DNA from 2 places in the Nonomuraea marmarensis genome. Region 2 is predicted to be linked to the other one. Evidence: predicted binding sites of a transcription regulator. Region 2 holds the regulator's gene; the other holds the start of a gene.
The links. The regulator LexA, encoded in region 2, represses DNA repair genes until DNA is damaged. The targets are predictions, from matches to a motif close to TCGAACANNTGTTCGA.
Positions count from the first base shown of each region.

Region 1: a site for LexA is predicted at 2,001-2,016, ahead of recA (recombinase RecA). Genes of this name have one in related genera too.

Region 1 covers NZ_JBICRM010000002.1:236,333-241,401, forward strand. The annotation lists gene ACFLIM_RS04085 (ATP-dependent helicase) at 1-451, opposite strand, end outside; gene ACFLIM_RS04090 (VOC family protein) at 538-1,026, shown strand; gene ACFLIM_RS04095 (hypothetical protein) at 1,033-1,227, opposite strand; gene ACFLIM_RS04100 (DUF3046 domain-containing protein) at 1,272-1,466, shown strand; gene ACFLIM_RS04105 (hypothetical protein) at 1,463-1,735, opposite strand; gene recA (recombinase RecA) at 2,119-3,210, shown strand; gene ACFLIM_RS04115 (hypothetical protein) at 3,501-3,656, opposite strand; gene ACFLIM_RS04120 (regulatory protein RecX) at 3,879-4,322, shown strand; gene rny (ribonuclease Y) at 4,856-5,069, shown strand, end outside.
Region 2 covers NZ_JBICRM010000013.1:103,033-108,101, forward strand. The annotation lists gene ACFLIM_RS22525 (LysM peptidoglycan-binding domain-containing protein) at 410-721, opposite strand; gene lexA (transcriptional repressor LexA) at 1,656-2,363, shown strand; gene ACFLIM_RS22535 (S41 family peptidase) at 2,606-5,069, opposite strand, start outside.

The DNA.
Region 1 (5,069 bases), on a different contig from region 2:
GGCTGGTGAGCAGCAGGAACAGCGACTCGGGCGTGGTGATCAGGATGTCGGACGGCTTGGCCGCGAACCGCCGGCGATCCTCGGCGGGCGTGTCACCCGAACGGATCGCCACCGAGATCTCCGGCACCGGCTCCCCGAGCCTGCGCGCCGTCTGCTTGAGCCCGGCCAGCGGCGCCCGCAGGTTACGCTCGACGTCGACGGCCAGGGCCTTGAGCGGCGACACGTAGAGCACCCGCGTCCCCTTGCGACCGGCAGGCTCCGAGGCCAGCTTGTCCAGGGACCAAAGGAAGGCCGCCAGCGTCTTGCCCGACCCGGTGGGCGCGACGACCAGGGTGTTGTCGCCGCGCGCGATCGACTCCCACGCCCCCTCCTGGGCGGCCGTGGGCGCTTGGAAGGCTCCGGTGAACCATTGCCTGGTCACCTGGCTGAAGTGGTCGAGGGAGCTCACCAGCACATACTGCCTCGCCGCACCGACAGAAAACGCATTGTCCCGGCGGCAGGTGATTGAGCGGTGGCCGGGGCGGACATACAGCGACCGTGAGCATTGACTATGCGGCCATTGAGGCTCGCCGTGCCGACATCAGGCAGCGTTACGTGTTACCGCACCGGCCATCGAGCAGCGCACGCGGCCTGCACCACATGGCCCTGCTCTCATCGGACGTGGAGCGTACCATCCGGTTCTACCAGGACCTCCTGGAGTTCCCGTTGACGGAGATCATCGAGAACCGCGACTACAAGGGCTCGAATCACTTCTTCTTCGACATCGGCAACGGAAACCTGCTGGCGTTCTTCGACTTCCCGGGGCTCGACCTGGGACCGTACCAGGAAGTGCTGGGCGGGCTGCACCACGTGGCGATCTCCGTCGACCCCGCCACCTGGGAACGGTTGCGCGGGAAGCTGGAGATGGCCGGCGTGCCGCACCAGATAGAGAGCGGCGCCTCCATTTACTTCAAGGACCCCGACGGCGCCCGCCTGGAGCTGCTCGCCGACCATCTCGGTGAGATGTACGGCTCGCGGGTGCTGTGACGTGCTCTAACGTCGCGACGCCCGGCGCGTGCGCGGCTTGCCCGCACGCGGCGCCTGCCTGATGCCCGCGTGCCGCTCCGATCGCTCCCCCTTCTCCTTCTGTACGGCGAGGCGCAGCGCGAGCAGTAACTGGCGGCGCCTGGCCCGGTTGGCCTTGGTCCTGGCTGTCTTCGGGGGTGAAGACTTGGGGGTCTTTGGCATGCGTGTGTCTTACCCACACCCCGGGCGATTCCATACTTGAGTTCATGCGCCTGACCGAGTTCTGGAGACGGATGAACGCTCATTTCGGCGAGACGTACGCCGAGTCGTGGGCCCGCGACTACGTGATCGCCCCGCTGGGCGGGCGCACGGTCATGCAGGCGCTGGCCGACGGGGAGAGCGCCAAGACCGTCTGGCGCGCCGTCTGCCAGGTCGAGGACGTCTCACCCAGGCTGCGCTAGGTCTGCGCCGTGTCCAGGGTCTGCCGGAGCGCGGCGGCCGTACGTTCCAGGTCGTCCGCGCGGCCCTGACCCCCGGGCGACCACAGGAAGAGCCATCCGCGGGCCGACGGGGTGGCGAAGACGATCGTCTGGCGGCCGGTGCGCGGGTGCCACACCCACAACACCGGATCGTCGCCGCCGATCATGCGGCTCACCAGGCCCTGGCTGGGCAGCAACTCGGCGAGTGCCTCCAGATGGGCAAGCCGTTCCCCGGTGTAGCCACTCGCCACGTGCCCCTCCAACTCTCGCCCCTGCAGAGAGTCTCCCCAGCTCACCCGCCTCGCAACACGCTGATGGGGACCCTTGTGAACATCACTTGACGAGATCGCGGGATCACGCTCGGGTCCATGAGGATGCCAGGACGTGCCGATCGCGCCTTGGATGGCCCTGCCGTCAGGCGCGGTGAGCCGGATCGTGCCCGCGTTGGTGCGGCCCTCCGCCTGCTCGCCGCCCCCGAGACGGCTAATTGCGGCCACCTGCGTGTTCCTGCTGAGATCGAACAGCCGTTCGGCTACGATGGACCACGTCTTCCTCGACTGTCGATGAAAATGTCGGTGGCAGGCCGTAGCTTTCACTCGACTGATCGGACCACGACTCTCCAGGGGGAGTTCCCATGGCTATCAACGACCGCGAGAAGGCCCTCGAGACCGCCCTCGCTCAGATCGAGCGGCAATTCGGCAAGGGCTCCGTCATGCGACTGGGCGATGACGCCCGAGCCCCCATCGAGGTGATCCCCACGGGATCGATCTCCCTTGACGTGGCCCTCGGCATCGGCGGGCTGCCGCGCGGGCGCATCGTCGAGGTCTACGGCCCGGAGTCCTCGGGCAAGACCACGATCGCCCTGCACGCGGTGGCCAATGCCCAGCGGGCCGGCGGCATCGCGGCGTTCATCGACGCCGAGCACGCCCTCGACCCCGAATACGCCAAGAAGCTGGGAGTCGACACCGACGCCCTGCTGGTCTCCCAGCCCGACACGGGCGAGCAGGCGCTCGAGATCGCCGACATGCTGATCAGGTCGGGCGCCGTCGACATCATCGTCATCGACTCGGTGGCCGCGCTGGTGCCCAAGGCCGAGATCGAGGGCGAGATGGGCGACAGCCACGTCGGCCTCCAGGCCCGCCTCATGTCCCAGGCCCTGCGCAAGATCGCCGGTGCCCTCAGCAACACCGGCACCACCGCCATCTTCATCAACCAGCTCCGCGAGAAGATCGGGGTGATGTTCGGATCACCTGAGACCACAACGGGCGGAAAGGCCCTAAAGTTCTACGCTTCGGTCAGATTGGACATTCGCCGCATCGAGACGCTCAAGGACGGCACGGAGGCGGTCGGCAACCGCACCAGGGTCAAGGTCGTCAAGAACAAGATGGCCCCGCCGTTCCGGGTGGCCGACTTCGACATCCTCTACGGGGTGGGCATCTCCCGTGAGGGCGGCCTCATCGACATGGGCGTGGAGCACGGCTTCGTCCGGAAGTCCGGCGCGTGGTACACGTACGAGGGTGACCAGCTCGGCCAGGGCAAGGAAAACGCGCGCAACTTCCTGAAGAGCCACCCCGACATGGCCAACGAGATCGAAAAGAAGATCAAGGACAAGCTGGGCGTGGGTCCCCGCCTCGACACTCCCTCCGAGCCCGCCCCCACCCCGGCCCCGGCCGCCGCCCCCTCCGGGCGGGCCTCGAAGCCCACCCCGAAGCCGGGTGACGTCTGATCGGTAGTCCTATGAGTGACACGGACCGGCCACAGGCGCCCCACCCTCAAGCCGGGGGCGCCTGGCCCGCCCACTCCGCAACGGACGACAACTCGTCACAGGACCGTGACGCCACTTCGCCAGGCCTTCGTGACGACGGCACCTCGTCACGCAGGCGTGACGTGGCTCGGTCGGCTGCGGGTGGCTGGCCATCGGTCGACGAGTGGAGCGAACAACGCACCCGCCTCCGCTCCTCAGAACCGTCATCCGCGGAGGCCCACGAAGGCCAACCCAGCGCTGCCGAAGCCGGGCTAAGTGGCCAGGTCATCGTTGATCGGGCCGTCGGCGATCAGGAGGACGCCGGCCGGCGTTCGGGCGGACAGGCTCTTACCGGCGGTCAGGAAGGTGTCGGCCGGCGTTCGGGTGCGGATGCTGCATCCGGTGACCAGCGGGGCGACGGGTGGCATTCCGAGGTATTGGCTGGGAATAGCTGGTTCTCGGACGAGCAGGCGGACGTCGGTAAGAAACGATCGGGCAGAGGGCGCCGATCGGGCCGGTCCAACGGACGGGCTGGGAAGGATGCGCGGGGCCGGCTGCCCGGAGGGCCTGATGTAGAGAGCCCTGCCGGTGCTGGACCCGAGGCCGATCCGGAGTCGGTGGCCCGGGCCATTTGCCTTCGCCTCCTCACCATGGCCCCTAAGACGAGAGCCCAGCTCGCCGAAGCCCTTCGCAAACGGGACGTGCCGGAGGAAGCCGCCGAGGCGGTCCTCGGTCGCTTCTCCGAGCTCGGCCTGATCAACGACGAGGCATTCGCGGCGGCCTGGGTCGATTCCCGGCACCATGGTCGCGGCCTGGCCAAGCGTGCCCTGGCGGCCGAGCTGCGCCATCGGGGCGTGGACACCGACACGGTGAACGAAGCCGTGGAGCGCCTCGATTCCGACCAGGAGGCGGAGACGGCCCGGCGGCTGGTGGAACGCAAACTCGCCGCCACCCGATCCCTCGACCCGCAGACTCGTACCCGGCGCTTGGCGGGCATGCTCGCGCGCAAGGGCTACTCCTCGGGGCTGGCGTTCCGCGTCATCCGGGAGGCGCTCGAACAGGAGGGCATCGAACTGGAGGAGGACTTTCCATAACCTGCCGTCCTCACGACTGCGCCCACGCTCGCGGCTGCGCTTCGTGCCCGCGCCCCGGCCGCGTGCTCGCGCCGGGTCCGTCTCCGTACCTGGGGTTGCCTCCATGCGCGTCCGAAGTCGGCGTGACTCGGTTTGCCCCTGTGATGGTGCGCACCCGTAACCCGGCCAGGCTCGGCCGACCCCTGCCTCAGCGGCAATTCGGGCGGTAAGGGGTGATATGGGGCTAAGTGTGGAGATGCGAGCCTGTAAGACACGCTTGATGACGCGTTTGCTTGCTCGTGACTTGTTCGACGCATAACCTCGACGGCAGTGAGGAGTTACTCCGCGCAGCGCGGATTGCCATACCGGTGAACGACGGACGAACGAGCTCGGGCGATCGAGGCAGGCGAGGTGTCGGCTTTACCAGTCGACGCCCGGTCAGTCTTGGGGTGATATCGATCCTGGTGGCCGGGCTTGACGTGGCGCGCTTGTGACCCCTCCCGATTTGAGGCCGCGTTATGAGGTGTTGACGACGCGAGGAGGGCGGGGCACACATGGGGCCGCTTGTCGTGGTGCTGATGGTGGCGGTGCTCGTGCTCGCGTTCGGGATGATCGTCGCACTCCTCGTCGTCATACGACGCACCTCAGGCAGCAGCCTGCCCCGCGCGGCCAAGCCCAGTCCTGAGCAGGTGCAGGCCGTACACGAAGAGCTCGAACAGGCGCGTGAGCAGGCGCGGGAGATCCGTGACAAGGCGGAGACCGACGCCG
Region 2 (5,069 bases):
TGACCGACCCCAATCGAACTGAAGTCGCTGATCAGCCCCGCCATCCCTCCTGACTCGGGCGTGTCGCCATCAACACCGGGCCGCTGAACGATGTTCCCGCCGGTAGAGACGTCACAGGAGTTGCATGGGCGCTCGTTCGTGAACAAACCTCACAAAGGTACCGGAGACCCCGTAGGCCACAAATCGCGCCTCCCGGCACACCTCAGCCCACTAGGCGAGCGCACGTGCACCACCGCACGTGCCCAGGACGCCCGGGGCGCGCGCCACCCTGCGGTTCGCGTGCCACATCCACGTCCCCCGTCAACGGCGCGCGACCGAGACATCAGAAACCCCGGAGCCGGAGCCGACCAGGCAACCAATCGACCTGAGACCGCCCCACCCCAGCCCCGGCGACCCGGCGACCCGGCGATCAGCGTAAGGCGGTTGTGTCGCTTGGGACGTAGAGGCGGGTGCCGGGGCGGATGATGGAGTCGGGCAGGCCGTTCAAGCGCTTGATCTCCGCCACCACAACGCCGGGATCGTCCCCTTGGGCGAGCGCGTCGGCGATCACCCAGAGCGTGTCCCCTTTGTGCACCTCCACCCAGGGCAACCCCGCATGGCTGGGCACCACGACCTTCACCGCCGCATGCCCCGCCGTGCGCGTCCCGAGCCAGAACCCGCCCAGCGACAATAACGCCACCGCGACCACCAGCACGACCCGCCCGCGACGAGTCAGCCGCACCGGCGGGGCGGAACGACGCCTGAGCCGCGCCGCCACCCGCCGCTCACGCCACCTCAATCCGCGTCGCTCGCGCCGCCTCTCAGCCCGTTGCTCGCGGCGCTTCGCAGCCCTCCGGCCCCATCCCCGCTGCCCGTCAGCAGCCGACCCCCGCACCGCCCTACTGGTCGCCCTCGCCCCTCGACCTCCATCAACGCCGCCCCCCATCCCCCGGCCCCCACCGGGGATGGCCCTCGGCCCGCGCCCCCGAACGCGGCCAGCCCCCGGCCCGCCACCCGCGTCGCCGCCGGCGCTGCGCGCGCGACCCGTATCAGCACCGGCCCTGGACGTCTCTGGTGGCCTTCGCCCGCCGCCTGTGCCGCCCTCCGCCCCTATGGCCTGCCCTCGACGCCCCCCTGCATCGAGGGTGTCGGCGTCGGCACCTCCCCGGCCCTGCAGTTGGGCGCCTGGACGCGGTGACGGGACAAGCCGCAAATAGGGCTTTCCGCGCCCCCGAGCCACACCCCCGCCGGACGAAGGGCCCTCACGCCGCCCCCCGCCACTCGAACGGGGCCCCAACCTCTTGCCGGAATTCCCGCGGGATCCAGCCCCCGAGCGCGTATTGTCTCCCCGTCGATCCTTGCCCTGCGTGGCATCGGCGATGAGTGTGAGTCGTTTGGTGTCTTCGCTGGTCGTGTCCGTATTCGTGGTCGTTCGCATGGATGACCTCCCGCCGTGTGACCCCTGGAAAAGGCCCAATAAAAGATCAGCAAATCGAACACGGTGTCGATCGAACTCCCGTACGATGTTGTACACCACACTGGCGACAATTTCGAGGAAGACTCGAACAATTGTTTGAAGATGATCTTCAACAGCGATACGGTCGCTGTGTGCGACATCAAGACCACGGACCGGGAGGTTCGCCGGTGAGGCGGGCCGCCAGGCGAGGAGGAAGAGCATGAGTGAGCGGGATGACGCAAACGGGGTCAGCGACCTCGCGGTGCGCCGGCGCGATTCCCTGGGGCTGACTCCCAGACAGCGCAAGATCCTCGAAGTGATTCGCGACTCGGTGCAACAGCGCGGATATCCGCCCTCCATGCGCGAAATCGGCGAGGCGGTGCAGCTGACCAGCACGTCCAGCGTGTCGCACCAGCTGACGGCGCTGCAGCGCAAGGGCTACCTGCGCCGCGACCCGCACCGGCCGCGCGCGCTCGAGGTGCGCCTGCCGGGCGAGCCCGTGTTGTGGGTCGACCCCGACGCCAGCGACGACGAGCCCACGATCAGCCGCCCCACGGCCGCCTACGTGCCGCTCGTCGGCCGCATCGCCGCCGGTGGCCCGATCCTCGCCGAGGAGAGCGTCGAGGACGTCTTCGCGCTGCCCAAGCAGCTCGTCGGCGAGGGCACGCTGTTCCTCCTGCAGGTCACCGGTGACTCGATGATCGAGGCCGCCATCGCCGACGGCGACTGGGTGGTCGTCCGCCAGCAGCCGGTGGCGGAGAGCGGCGACATCGTGGCCGCCATGATCGAGGGCGAGGCCACCGTCAAGACCTTCAAGCGCAAGGACGGCCACGTCTGGCTCGTCCCGCACAACGCCAACTACGAGCCCATCCCCGGCGACGAGGCCAGCGTCCTGGGCAAGGTCGTAGCAGTCCTCCGCCGGTTGTAATCGGACGTCGTAACCGACGGCCACTCGGGCGCGCGTCATGCGTCGCGCCGCGTTCCGGCGCGCGCCAAAAACACATACATGCACGGGGTACGACACCACCCAGGCCAGGCGGTCATCCTCGCCGCACCGTCCTTCGGCCGAACGGCCATGGTCCGGAGTGGACGTCGTAGCCGCCGTGGTGAGCTGGCACGCGCCGTCAGCGACGCGCGCCAGGATGGCGACCAGACGGACGCGAGCCAGTGTCAGGGCAGCGGCGGCAGGTCGGGCGGAGTCGCGGCCGGGTGCTCCTCAAGGGCGGCCAGAGCCAGCTCGATCGCCTTCTCCAGTTGCGGATCCCGCCCCGCCACCCGGTCCTGCGGTGTGATCACCACTTCGATGTCCGGCTCCACCCCGTGGTTCTCCACCCCCCACCCCTGCCCGTCGATCCAGAACGAGTACCGAGGCTGCGTGACCCGGGTCCCGTCCACCAGCGAATACCGCGAGTCGATCCCGATCACCCCGCCCCACGTCCGGGTCCCCACCAGCGGCCCGATGCCACGGTTCTTGATCCCGGCGCTCACGATGTCACCGTCGGAGGCCGCGAACTCGTCGGTGATCGTCACGATCGGCCCCCGAGGTGAGTCCTCCGGATACCGCATCGGCTCGTACCCGCGCGCCCGCGCCCACCCGGTGACCTTGCGGGACAGCTTCTCCAGCACCAGCTCAGACAGGTGCCCGCCGCCGTTCTCCCGCACGTCCACGACCAGCCCGTCATAAGCCATCTCGGTACGCAGGTCCCGATGGAACTGCGCCCACCCGGAAGCCACCATGTCGGGCACGTGCAGGTATCCGAGCCTGCCGCCGGACGCCTCCCTGACGTGGGCCCGGCGACTCTCCACCCAGTCGTGGTAGCGCAGCTGCGACTCGTCCGCGATCGGGCTGACCACGACCCGGCGCGGGTCCCCACCGGCGGCGGGCCGCACGGTCAGCTCGATCGGCTGGTTGGCGGTGCCGGCGAGGAGGGCGAGGGGGCCGCGTACCGGATCCACCGGACGCCCGCCCACCGCGACGATCGCGTCGCCCGGACGGACGGCCACGCCGGGCGCGAGGAGCGGCGAGCGGGCGGCGTGGTCGGAGGACTCGCCGGGCAGGATGCGCGTGACCCGCCACACCCCGTCGGCGTCACGCGAGAGGTCGGCGCCGAGCAGGCCCTGGCGGCGCCGGGGGTCGTAGCCGCCGCCGTTGCCGTAGGCGTAGGCGTGTGAGGTGCCCAGCTCGCCCTGCGTCTCCCAGAGCACGTCGATCAGCTCGGAATGGGCGCCGATGCGTTCGACCAGCGGTTCGTAGCGGTCGAGCACGGCCTGCCAGTCGACGCCGTTCATGTCCTCGCGCCAGAAGTGGTCGCGCATGAGCCGCCCCGCCTCGCGGAAGCCCTGCCGCCACTCGGCGACCGGGTCGAGCTGCACGGTGATCCGGTCGAGGTCGATGGTGACGACCTCGTCGCCCTCCCCGGCGGCGCGGGTCTGCAGGCCGTTCTTGCCGTTGGTGACGAGCCTGGTGCCGTCGCCGCTGACCTCGAACGAGCGCACCTCCCTGCCCAGCTCGGTCTTGGCGCGCTTCTTGAGGTCGTAGCGTTCCAGCACGATCTCGTTCGTGGACTCGGTCCCGTCGCCGAGTTGCCCCGCGAGCGGGTAGCGCAGCCACAACAGCGCGTCCTTCGCGGTACGCAGGTTGTGATACCGCCCGGCGGGCACCGGCACCGGCACGACCCGCGAGGCGAGCCCCTCGGGATCGACCTCGGTACGCGGCGGCGCGTCGTCCTTCTTCTCCTCCTTGCCGGGCTTGTCGTCCTCGCCGTTGAACCCGCGCCCCTGCAACGAGGGGTCGAACGGCGACGGCGTGGCGGCCTGCAGAGGCACGATGTACGGCTTGCACCCGGCAGGGAACGACAGGTCGAAGACGTGCGCGTCGTAAACGGGATCGAACGTGCGCACCGACAGGAATGCCAGATGTTTCCCGTCCTTGCTGAACACCGGGTCGTAGTCGGCGAACCGCACCGGCGTCACGTCGATCACCGACGTACCGTCCACCCGCCCCATCTTGATCTGCGACAGCGGTTCGTGATGCGGATGTTCCCAGGCCAGCCAGCCCGAGTCGGGCGAGAACGTCAGCCCGCTGACGTCCCCCTGCGTGGTCCGATCCAGTTCCCGGATATTTCCGGACTCGAGGTCGACCACCAGCAGCCGCCCGTCATGCGTGGCCACTGCCACGTGCTTGCCGTCGGGCGATGCCTCCAGTTCGAGCACCCGCCCGAGTTGCCCGGCGGCCAGCGTCCTGACCTCGCCGCCGGGCGTGCCGATCTCCAGCCCGTCCTCCCCGCTGGCGTCGGACACCCACACGGCCTTCCCGTCCGCGTCGAGCGCGCGCGGCAGGCGTACCCGGACGCCCGCCTGCACCCGCAACGCGCCCGCGGGCCCGTCGCGGTGGGTCACCCAGTGCGCGGTCCCGCGGATCTCCACCGCGCTGGCTCGCCCGGTCGTGTCCGGCGAGTACGAGCCGACCCGCGTGGGCGCGGGCCGCCTGGCCCGCCCGGGACGCGGCCCGCCGAGCCGCACGTCCAGCCGGTACGGCTCCGCGTCCAGGCTCTCCAGCAACCACAGATCCCCGGCGTGACCGTAGATCACCCGCTCCCCGTCGCCGGCCGCGTGACGGGCGTAGAACTCCGCA